Regions from separate parts of the Rhizobium sp. 01L410 genome, predicted to be linked through region 1. Evidence: riboswitches for the same ligand, from Rfam matches in the RefSeq annotation. Region 1 holds a riboswitch; each other region holds the start of a gene.
What was found. A riboswitch is a leader RNA that binds a small molecule or an ion and turns the genes downstream of it on or off. The one in region 1 is predicted to bind thiamine pyrophosphate.
Positions count from the first base shown of each region.

Region 1 (3,269 bases):
GAGCGCGCCGATCAGAACGGGCAATCCCATCGGCACGGCCATCAGCCGGATGATCCAGATACGGCCGGGAAAGTTAGGCTGCCGGGCAAGTGCCCGCGCGACGGGCAGAGCCAGGAGAACGGAGAGCAAGGTCGAAAGGACCGCCTGCAGCAGCGTGAAGCGAAGGACGCGGAGAATGTAGGGATCCGAGATGATGCCAGCGAACGCATTGCTGCCGCCGGAGGCAGCAAGCGAGATGGCGGCGATGCTGATGAAAAGCAGGATGGCGGCGAGACCGATTGCCCCGCCCGCCAGCGCATTTCGCCGCTCCGCCGCCGTCTGCAGCATCAGTTCATGCTCATGGCCGCAAGCCACTCGTCGATCCACGCCTTGCGGTTCTTGGCGACGTCATCCGGGCTCATCAGGAAGGTCTTGGACGGATTGACCAGCTTGCCGAAGGCATCCGGCAGCGGCGTGGAGGTGGCCGCAACAGGCATCATCCAATTGTTGGTCGGGATCGTGTCCTGGAAACCCGGCGTCACCATGAACTTCAGGAAGTCGCGGGCGAGTTCTTTATCCGGCGCGTTCTTGAGAAGGCCGGCGACTTCGATCTGGATGTAGTGACCTTCGGAGAACGCGGCGGCCTGATAGCGGTCGGTGTTCTCGGCGACCATGTGATAGGCCGGTGAGGTCGTGTAGGAGAGCACCATCGGCGCTTCGCCCTTGGTGAACAGGCCATAGGCCTCCGACCAGCCAGGCGTCACTGTCAGGATGCGGCTCTTGAGCTTCGCCCATGCTTCCTGCGCCTTGTCGCCATAGACGGACTTCACCCAGAGCAGCAGGCCGAGACCCGGTGTCGAGGTGCGTGGATCCTCGATGACGATCTTTTGCGATGGGTCGCCATCGACCAGTTCCTGCATGCTTTTCGGCGGGTTCTTGATGGTCTGCGTGTCGTAGATGATGGCGAAGTGGCCGTAGTCATAGGGAACGAAGACATCGTCCTTGAAGTCGCCCGGCACCTTGAGGGCGCTGGTATCGACGCCGCTGGCGTCGAACAGGCCGGTGTCCTTGGCTTCGGTGATCAGGTTGGTATCGATGCCGAGAACGATGTCGGCCTTGGTCGAGGCGCCTTCGAGCTTCAGGCGTGAGAGAAGCGCCACGCCATCGGCGACGCTGACGAAATTGACCGTGCAGGCGCAGGTCTTCTCGAAGGCTTCCTTGACCTTGGGCCCCGGGCCCCATTCCGAGGTGAAGCTCTCGTAGGTGTAAATGGTCAGCGTCTTGTCGGCGGCCTGCGCCGGAGACAGAGTGACGGTTGCGGCAAGGAAAGCCGTGACGAATGATGCGATCAATGGTTTGCGGCCGGGCATGGCGCGCCTCCTCCTAAAAAAGTTGTTTCATGGGGAAAAGGGCGGTGCCTGGTGTCACGCGTCTAATCCCTCCGCCGGTGTTAGCCGGATCAGGTTCCGCGGGTTGGCTTGAAAGCCTCTCAGCCAGATATCCTTGCGGATACAGGGCACCCCGTTAGAGCGTTGGCAGATGTATAGCGATGCAGGCTTTATGACAAGGGCGCAGCGCGCCCTTGCCGCTACTCGGCGGCTTCGGCCGCCGCGGCCGCGTTCTTGGTCTCGCCGTGGCGCGGCAACTGGACCGGTTTCAGCGAAAGCGCTGCAATCAATCCAATCAGAGCAAAGGCGCAGGAGGTCATGAACAGCGGCGTGAAGGCGCTGGCATAGGCATCGGCGACAGCCTGGCGGCTGGCTTCCGGGAGGGCCGCCATCATCTTCGGCGTCAGCTGCTCGATATCGGTAACGCCGGGGATGGAAACGCCGACCTTTGCCAGCTGCGAGCCGATGATGGCGCCGTAGATGGAGATGGCGATCGAGGCGCCGCCCATGCGCGACAGCGTGACGGAACCGGTGGCGGCGCCGACATCACGCGCCGGAGCGGCGTTCTGGACGCCGATGACGGGCACCTGCTGCGACAAGCCGATGCCGATGCCGTGCAGCATCATCAGCAGGCCGATGATCGGCAGCGGCGTACCAGCATGGACCTGGGTCAGGAGCGCGAAGGCCACCGCGCTGCAGGAGAGGCTGGCAATGGCGAAGGGCTTGTAGCGTCCGGTGCGCGAGATCATGCGCCCGGCAAAGAGCGAGCCGCAGACGAGGCCGCCGGTCAACATGACGAAGAGCAGGCCGGCATGCGAGGGCGACAGGCCCGTGGTCGTCTGCAGGAACAGCGCGAAGTAATTGGCCATGCCGATAGCGATGCCGCCGCCGGTGATCGACATGATCAGGAGAAGCGGGAAGGTCGGGTTGCGGAACAGCGATAGCGGCACGATCGGTTCGGCGGCGCGGCGCTCGACGAAGACCCAGGCGATGGCGCAAAGCGCGCCGATACCGATGATCCCAAGGCTCTGCGGCGCCAGGATCGAGCCGAACAGCTCGCTGCCATCGGCCATCAGCACGATGCTCGTCGTCGTCATCGCCAGCAGTAGGGCGCCGGCATAATCGATCTTCGGGCGGCGGTGCGGCTTGCGATAGGGCAGCATCAGCGCGAGGCCGATCAAGACAATGAAACCGATCGGCACGTTGACGAGGAAGATCGAGCGCCAGCCGAAGAGATCGCTCATCATGCCGCCGAGAACGGGGCCGATGGCGCTCGATGCCATCAGCACCAGGCTGGAATAGCTCTGGTAGCGGGCACGTTCGCGCGGCTCGAAGAGATCGGCATTGACGGCGAAGATCGATACCATGATGCCGCCGCCGCCGAGACCCTGGAGCACGCGGGCGGCGATCAGCGTGTTCATCGAGACGGCGAGACCACAAACGGCGGAGCCGGCGGTGAAGATCGCGATTGCGGTCATCATGACGTATTTGCGGCCAAAGAGGTCACCGAGCTTGCCATAGACAGGCATGACTGCGCTCAGCGACAGCAGATAGGCGGAGCCGATCCAGCCGAAGCGTTCGAGGTGACCGAATTCGCCGACGATGGTCGGCAGCGCCGTCGAGACGATCTGATTGTCCAGCGTTGCCATGAACATCGCGGTCATCAGGAACAGGAAGAGAATAAGCCTGTGGCGGGGATCCGTCACGAGCGGCTGGGAGGCAAGCTGCATATCCATGAAGACAGTTCCAATCATGATTGCCAATTTATGTGACAAAAGCATATAAATGTCAATGACACCAGAATGACGCAGGCATATTTCCTTCGCGCAAGCCTTCTGTTATGCTCGGCGCATGAACGAGAAACCCGCCCGCATTCACGAGCTTGATCCGCTGTCACTGGAG
Region 1 covers NZ_JBFTST010000004.1:197,740-201,008, forward strand. The annotation lists gene thiP (thiamine/thiamine pyrophosphate ABC transporter permease ThiP) at 1-327, opposite strand, end outside; gene thiB (thiamine ABC transporter substrate binding subunit) at 327-1,349, opposite strand; TPP riboswitch at 1,399-1,513, opposite strand; gene AC1DV9_RS10655 (MDR family MFS transporter) at 1,568-3,103, opposite strand; gene AC1DV9_RS10660 (MarR family winged helix-turn-helix transcriptional regulator) at 3,219-3,269, shown strand, end outside.

Region 2 (3,269 bases), on a different contig from region 1:
GCCGCTCATGCCGGGCGGCATGGTGGCGTCGAGCTGCGATGGCCGCGCTCCTTCGATGCCCATGATCCGGACGCCGCGTTCGCCAAGCGAAGCGATCATCGACTTCAGCTGAGCCCGGTCCGCCTGGAGATCGGCGACATCGAGGACAACCGGCCTTCCCAGGAAAAAGCCTGCCGAACGCTTGGCCAGATCGTCGAGCCGGACCAGCCATTCATCGAAGGGCAGATCGGGCGTCAAAACGACCGCCAGGAACGAACGGCCTTTGATACGGATGGAGCGTGCGTCGGTTAACACGTTAGCAATCTTGGTTAATTTTTGATTGCTTCGGTGTAGCTGCTTCGTGGTTAACAAATAGTTAACGCGCGGCCCCGGCCGCAACGTTCAGTTAACGGCCGGGGACATTTGCACGGCGCCGTGGCAGGGCCGCCACAGGCCTATTTTACCTCGACGGCAAGGTCCTCGACATCGGGCGCGGTCTTAACCAAACCCATATCCTGCATGAAGGCCCCGAACCGCTGGTAGCGGCCGGTATCGAGCGCTGCGGGACGCTTGGCGAAGCGCGGCAGCGTATCGAAGAAGGCCGTGCGGTTCAGTTCGTCGTCGAGAGCAGGATAGGCCTTGACGAACAGCTTCCAGGCTTCCTCGGGGTGGTTGGTGATGAAGATCGAGGCCTGTTCGACGGCCGCGAGAAAGCGTGGCAGGCGCGGATCGGCGATCGAATCGCGATGGGTGACGAAGATCAGCTCGTCATAAGGCGGCACGCCATTTTCTTCCGGAAAGAATGCCCTGCCCTCATGCCCTTCGAGCTTCATCTGCGTCAGCTCGAAATTGCGGAAGCCGCCGACATTGGCATCGACCTTGCCGGCGATCAACGATGGCGACAGGGCGAAATTGACGTTGACCAGCTCGACGTCTTCTTTCGTGAGACCGGCGTTTTCCAGCATCCGCTTCAGCATCGCGTCTTCAAATCCGGTGACGGAAAAGCCGACCTTCTTGCCCTTCAGATCGGCAAGGCTCTTGATCGGCCCGTCGGCAAGCACGGTGACGGTGTTGAGCGGCGTCTCGACCAGCGTGCCAACGCGCACCAGCGGCAATCCGGCTTCGTGGTCGAGGTAGAGGTTGGGCTGGTAATGGATGCCGATATCAGCCTGCTTGGCGGAAATCAGCCGCGGCACCGCCGAGGGATCGGCCGGCGGGATGAGCTCCACATCCAGCCCTTGCGCGGCAAACAGGCCCTTCTGCCCGGCGATGACCAGCGGTGCGTGGTCGGGGTTGACGAACCATTCCAGCATCACCGTCAGCTTGTCGTTGGCAAGCGACGGCGAAGCGAGCGCCGCAAGGGCGAGGAGGGTGGCGGATATCAGACGCAGCATGTTTGCTCCATGATTGTGCAGTTTGAAAATCGTTCAGCGAGTGGTTGCCCACGGCGTCCAGCCGGAGGTGAGCCTGTCGACCACCACCCGGCAGATCAGCGTCATCGCCGCCAGCACCGCCATGGCGGCAAAGACCATGTCGGTCTGCATGCGCGCATTGGCCTGGACCATGACGAAGCCGAGGCCCGCCGAGGCGCCGACCCATTCGCCGATCACGGCGCCGAGCGGCGCCAGCGGGGCGGCGATCCTCAGACCTGAAACGAGTGCCGGAACGGCAAGCGGCATCCGGATGCGGACCAGCGTCTGCCAGTGGCTGGCATTTGTCAGCGATACGGCATCGAGGATATCGCGCTCGGTCCTGCGCAGCCCGTCGGCAAAAGCCGAAGCGACGGGAAAGAAGATGATGATTGTTGCCATGGCGACCTTGGAGGCCATGCCGAAGCCGAGCCAAATGACCAGGATCGGCGCCAGCACAAAGACCGGGAAGGCCTGCAGGATCAGCACCAGCGGCCAGACCAGCACCCCGGCGGCCGGAAAAGCCGACAGCACAAAGGCCGCCGCCGCGCCTGAGATCGCTCCGCAGAGGAATCCCAGCACAATTTCGAGCGCCGTCGTCAGGCTCTGCCCCAGCAGGAACAGCGGCTGCCGCACAAAGACCGAAGCGACCGCCAGCGGCGAAGGCAGGATGAAATGCGCCGGCGCAAACAGCCAGATGACCCCCTGCCAGATCGCAAGGAGCAACACCGCGCCATAGAGAGCATTGAGTGGGCGCATCGTCAGGCCTCAGTGGAAGCTGAGGGGCGTGAGCGCAGCAGAACAGACATGGCTAAGCGATCTCCAGACGGCAATGGAGATCCAGGCAAAGCGAAGACGAAGGGAGATACCGGCGGCATCTTGTTCCGTTCCTACGCCGGCATGACCCGGATCAGGTTCAAGGGTCCAGCTCAGCGCCATCTCAGCATCGTCAGATGCTCCCCTCGGAATGGGCGGGAAACTGTCGCGTTTTCAAAGGACTGTCAATGGTGGATCCGCCGCCTGCGCGGCGCGCAGGCATTTGTGATCGAAAGGGCTAGAGACTTTTGGCCCGGGGCTACCTATCTAACAGTCATGCAATTTAGGGAGACCGAATATGAAATTCGCTATTCTCACCGTTCTTGCTGCTTCGCTGGCGGGAATATCAGCCCAGGCCGCGGACCTGACACCACCGCCTGCGCCGGTCGAACCGGAGGCGATAACGCCGGTTTTCACCTGGTCTGGCCCGTATATCGGTGCCGAGGGTGGCTATAGCTGGACGACCTTCGATCCTGACGGTGCATCCAATGTCGACGCCAACGGCGGGATCCTGGGCGGCTTTGCCGGCTACAACTACCAGTTCGACAATAACTGGGTAATCGGCGTCGAAGGCGATGTCCTCCATAACTGGAACGAAGAGGACACGGCCTTTGGCTCCGTCGAGACGACATGGCAGGGTTCGGTCCGCGCCCGCGTCGGATATGCCTTCGACAACGCCCTGCTCTACGGAACGGCCGGCTGGGCGATCGCCCGGGCAGAAGGTCATCCGACCGGGGCTTCAGATGTTTCCGACACGCTGAACGGCTGGACGATCGGCGCCGGTATCGACTACGCCTTCACCCAGAATATCTTTGCCCGCGGCGAATATCGCTATACCGACTACGGCAGCGGCAACTTCGGCGGTGCGGCGGGCGGTGATTTCGATCTGAACCAGAACACGATCATGATCGGCGTCGGCGTCAAGTTCTGAGTGAACGGGATCAATGTGCGAGCGTGGGCGCGCACGCTTTAACCGGCGTGGCGCGTGGATAGATCATGGCTGAAAATCACGCTTGCCTGCCCCAACATCGCCGTGGAAAACCGGAACACCGTGTTGCACTAAAT
Region 2 covers NZ_JBFTST010000001.1:370,416-373,684, forward strand. The annotation lists gene minC (septum site-determining protein MinC) at 1-303, opposite strand, end outside; gene AC1DV9_RS01715 (ABC transporter substrate-binding protein) at 435-1,373, opposite strand; gene AC1DV9_RS01720 (ABC transporter permease) at 1,407-2,147, opposite strand; TPP riboswitch at 2,259-2,361, opposite strand; gene AC1DV9_RS01725 (outer membrane protein) at 2,503-3,135, shown strand.
Region 2: it holds a riboswitch for thiamine pyrophosphate, as region 1 does, so the genes downstream of both, AC1DV9_RS01720 (ABC transporter permease) here and thiB (thiamine ABC transporter substrate binding subunit) in region 1, are expected to answer to the same signal.

Region 3 (3,269 bases), on a different contig from region 1:
GGTGCCACGCGCGGAGAAAGCCTTGAGATCGGCCTGGATGCCGGCGCCGCCCGAGGGGTCGGACCCGGCGATCGAGAGAACGTTACGGATCATGAGCGTGCCTTTCTAATGCTGGCTGCGATGGCTGCGGTCGCCGCCTGCGGATCGGGCTGGCCGCAGATCGCCGAGACGACCGCAAGGCCCTCGGCGCCGGTGGCAAGCACCGGGCCGACATGCTCGGCCTTCAGCCCGCCGATCGCTACGGAGCGAACCGGGCAGGCGCGAACGAGATCGGCCAGACCTGTAAGGCCGACCGGTTGCTTATGGTCAGGCTTCGTCGCGGTGGCAAAGACCGGGCCGATTCCGGCATAATCGACGATGGCGGGATCCACCGCGGCGGCAAGCGCCGCCGTCTCGACCGACAAGCCGAGGATCATGTCCGGCCCGATCTTCCGGCGAGCTTCAATCGCGCCGAGATCGTCCTGGCCGATATGCAGTCCGTCGGCATTGAGCGCGATCGCCGCCTCGACATCGTCGTTGACAATGAGCAGCGCGTTGCTGCCCGTGAGCACATGCTGCAAAGCCCGGCCGGTTTCGATCATTTGCCGGGTGTCCGCCGTCTTGTCGCGCAGTTGCACGATGGTCGCCCCGCCGGCAACGGCGGCACGCGCGGTTTCGACAAGCCCGTATCCGGCACAGAGATCCGGATCGAGGACGAGATAGAGGGAGAGGTCGAAGGTCTTCACGCCACGCTGATCCTTGCCGCCTGATCGAGGCCCGGACCGTCGATTGCCGCGAGCGCATCAAGGAAACGCCAGGAGAAGGAGCCGGGGCCTTTCGCTTCCAGCGCCGCCTGTTCGCCGGCGACGGCAAACATTGCCAGCGCTGCGACCGTCGCATCGAAAGTCTCCTCGGGCGCAATCGCGGCAAAGGCGCCGGTCAGGCAGGTCAGCGAGCAGCCGAGCGCGGTGATCTGCGGCATGAGGGCCGAGCCGCCGGCGATCCTGACAGCACGCGTCCCATCGGTGACGAAATCGACCGAACCGGTGACCGCAACGACTGCGCCATACTGCGCGGCAATGCTGCGCGCCGCACCTTCGGCCTGCTCGACGGGGTCGCGGCTGTCGACGCCCTGGCCACGGCTTTCGCTGCCGGCAAGCGCGATGATCTCCGAAGCGTTGCCGCGGATGATCGTTGGGTTGAGGTCCAGGAGTGCGGCCGTCGTTTCGCGGCGGAAACCAGTGGCGTAGTGGGCGACCGGATCAAGAACCCAGGGCTTGCCGTTGCGGGCAGCCGCCTTCGCTGCCTGCTTCATGCCACTGACCCAGGCGGGCGACAGCGTGCCGATGTTGATCGTCAGCGCCCCTGATATCGCCGCGAACTCACCGGCTTCCTCCTCTGCATGCACCATGGCAGGCGAGGCGCCCGCCGCCAGCACGACATTGGCAGCAATGTTCATCGCGACGTAGTTGGTGATGCAGTGGACGAGTGGCGGCGCGGCGCGCAGCGCGGTCAGCAATTGTCCGGGTGATCTCGAAGTCGTCATCTTGCGTCCCTTTTGGAGCGGGGCAAGACGCGGGAGGCCGGGCAATCGCTGCGGAGGGCCTCGAGCGACTCCCTCCGCCAGCATTATCTGGTTCAGGTTCGAAGGGTACTTCTCAGCCCGCCTTTCGGCGAACGCCCCTGTCTCTCAACACAGCCGTCTTCGCAAATTATCGTCGGCTTGTCACTCCCTATCAGTTGAGCCGGGCCTCGCCGCTGACGATACGCTGCTCGCCTTCATCGAAAAGATGAACGGCATCATGAATGGGCGCAACCTTCAAGATGTCGCCGGGCGCCGCCCTGATCCGCTCGCGGAAGACGCAGCTGATCGTCTGTGTACCCAGTCTGGCGATGACGAGCGTTTCCGATCCCGTCGGCTCAACGACGACAGTGGTGATCTCGATGCCACCGGGGTCGAGCCGGAGATGTTCGGGGCGGATGCCGTAGGTTACCGCATCGCCCGGACGGCGGTCGCTTGGGAGGATGATGCCGTCTTCGGTGCGGAAACCCACATCCGTCATGCTGCCCTTGATGAAGTTCATGGCGGGCGAGCCGATGAAGCCCGCGACGAACAGATTATTGGGCCGGTCGTAGAGATCGAGCGGAGAACCGGACTGCTCGATCCGGCCGTCCTTCATGACGACGATCTTGTCGGCCATCGTCATGGCCTCGATCTGGTCGTGGGTGACGTAGATCGTCGTCGTCTGCAGCCGCTGGTGCAGTTCCTTGATCTCCGAGCGCATCTGGACGCGCAGCTTTGCATCGAGATTGGAGAGCGGTTCGTCGAACAGGAAGACGGCCGGGTCGCGGACGATTGCCCGGCCCATGGCAACACGCTGGCGCTGGCCGCCGGAGAGCTGTTTCGGATAGCGTTCGAGCAGGCTTTCGAGGCCGAGAATCTTGGCGGCATTGCCGACGCGCTTGTCGATCTCTTCGCGCGGCATGCGCTTCAGCCGCAGCGAGAAGCCCATGTTCTTGGCGACCGTCATATGCGGATAGAGCGCGTAGTTCTGGAACACCATGGCGATGTCCCGGTCCTTCGGCGCCAGTTCGTTTACGACGTGCTTGCCGATCTGGATTTCGCCGCCGGTAATGCCTTCGAGGCCTGCGATCATCCTGAGCAGCGTTGACTTCCCGCAGCCGGACGGGCCGACAAGGACGACGAACTCGCCGTCGCGGATATCGACGGAGACGCCCTTGATGGCCTTGAACGCGCCGTAGTCCTTGCGTGCATTATTGACTGAAACATGAGCCATTATCGTCCTCCCCAGGCTGCGATCAGAGCTTGTTCAAGGTGTTTCGGAGATAGCTGAGCCCAACGCGCTCACCCTCCTTGCGGGCCTCCAGGTCCTTGCCCGGCCAGCCATAGGCGGCATCCTCATGCTCGATGGAGATCGTGCCGTCGAAACCGTAGCCCACGGCCTGTCGCAGGAATTTCGTCCAGTCGAGCAGGCCGAGGCCGGGCAGCTTGTATTGCCACCAGCCCTTGCCATGATAGCCGATGGCCTGCTGTACGGCGGGATCGATCGCGGTGTCCTTGGCATGGAGGATGGCGATGCGATCCTTGACGTCCTCGAGCGCCTTATAGGGATCGACGCCGATGCGCAGGAAATGCGAGGGGTCGAATTCCAGCCCGAAGCGGCGGTCTGGAATGCGCTTGAACAGCTCCTCGTAGCCCTTCGGCGTCGTGCCGACGAAATTGTCCTTCGGTCCCGGCCAGTTTTCGATCGCAAAGATGAGTCCGCTTG
Region 3 covers NZ_JBFTST010000001.1:127,877-131,145, reverse strand. The annotation lists gene thiD (bifunctional hydroxymethylpyrimidine kinase/phosphomethylpyrimidine kinase) at 1-93, opposite strand, end outside; gene thiE (thiamine phosphate synthase) at 90-725, opposite strand; gene thiM (hydroxyethylthiazole kinase) at 722-1,525, opposite strand; TPP riboswitch at 1,578-1,674, opposite strand; gene AC1DV9_RS00565 (ABC transporter ATP-binding protein) at 1,716-2,777, opposite strand; gene AC1DV9_RS00560 (sugar phosphate isomerase/epimerase family protein) at 2,800-3,269, opposite strand, start outside.
Region 3: it holds a riboswitch for thiamine pyrophosphate, as region 1 does, so the genes downstream of both, thiM (hydroxyethylthiazole kinase) here and thiB (thiamine ABC transporter substrate binding subunit) in region 1, are expected to answer to the same signal.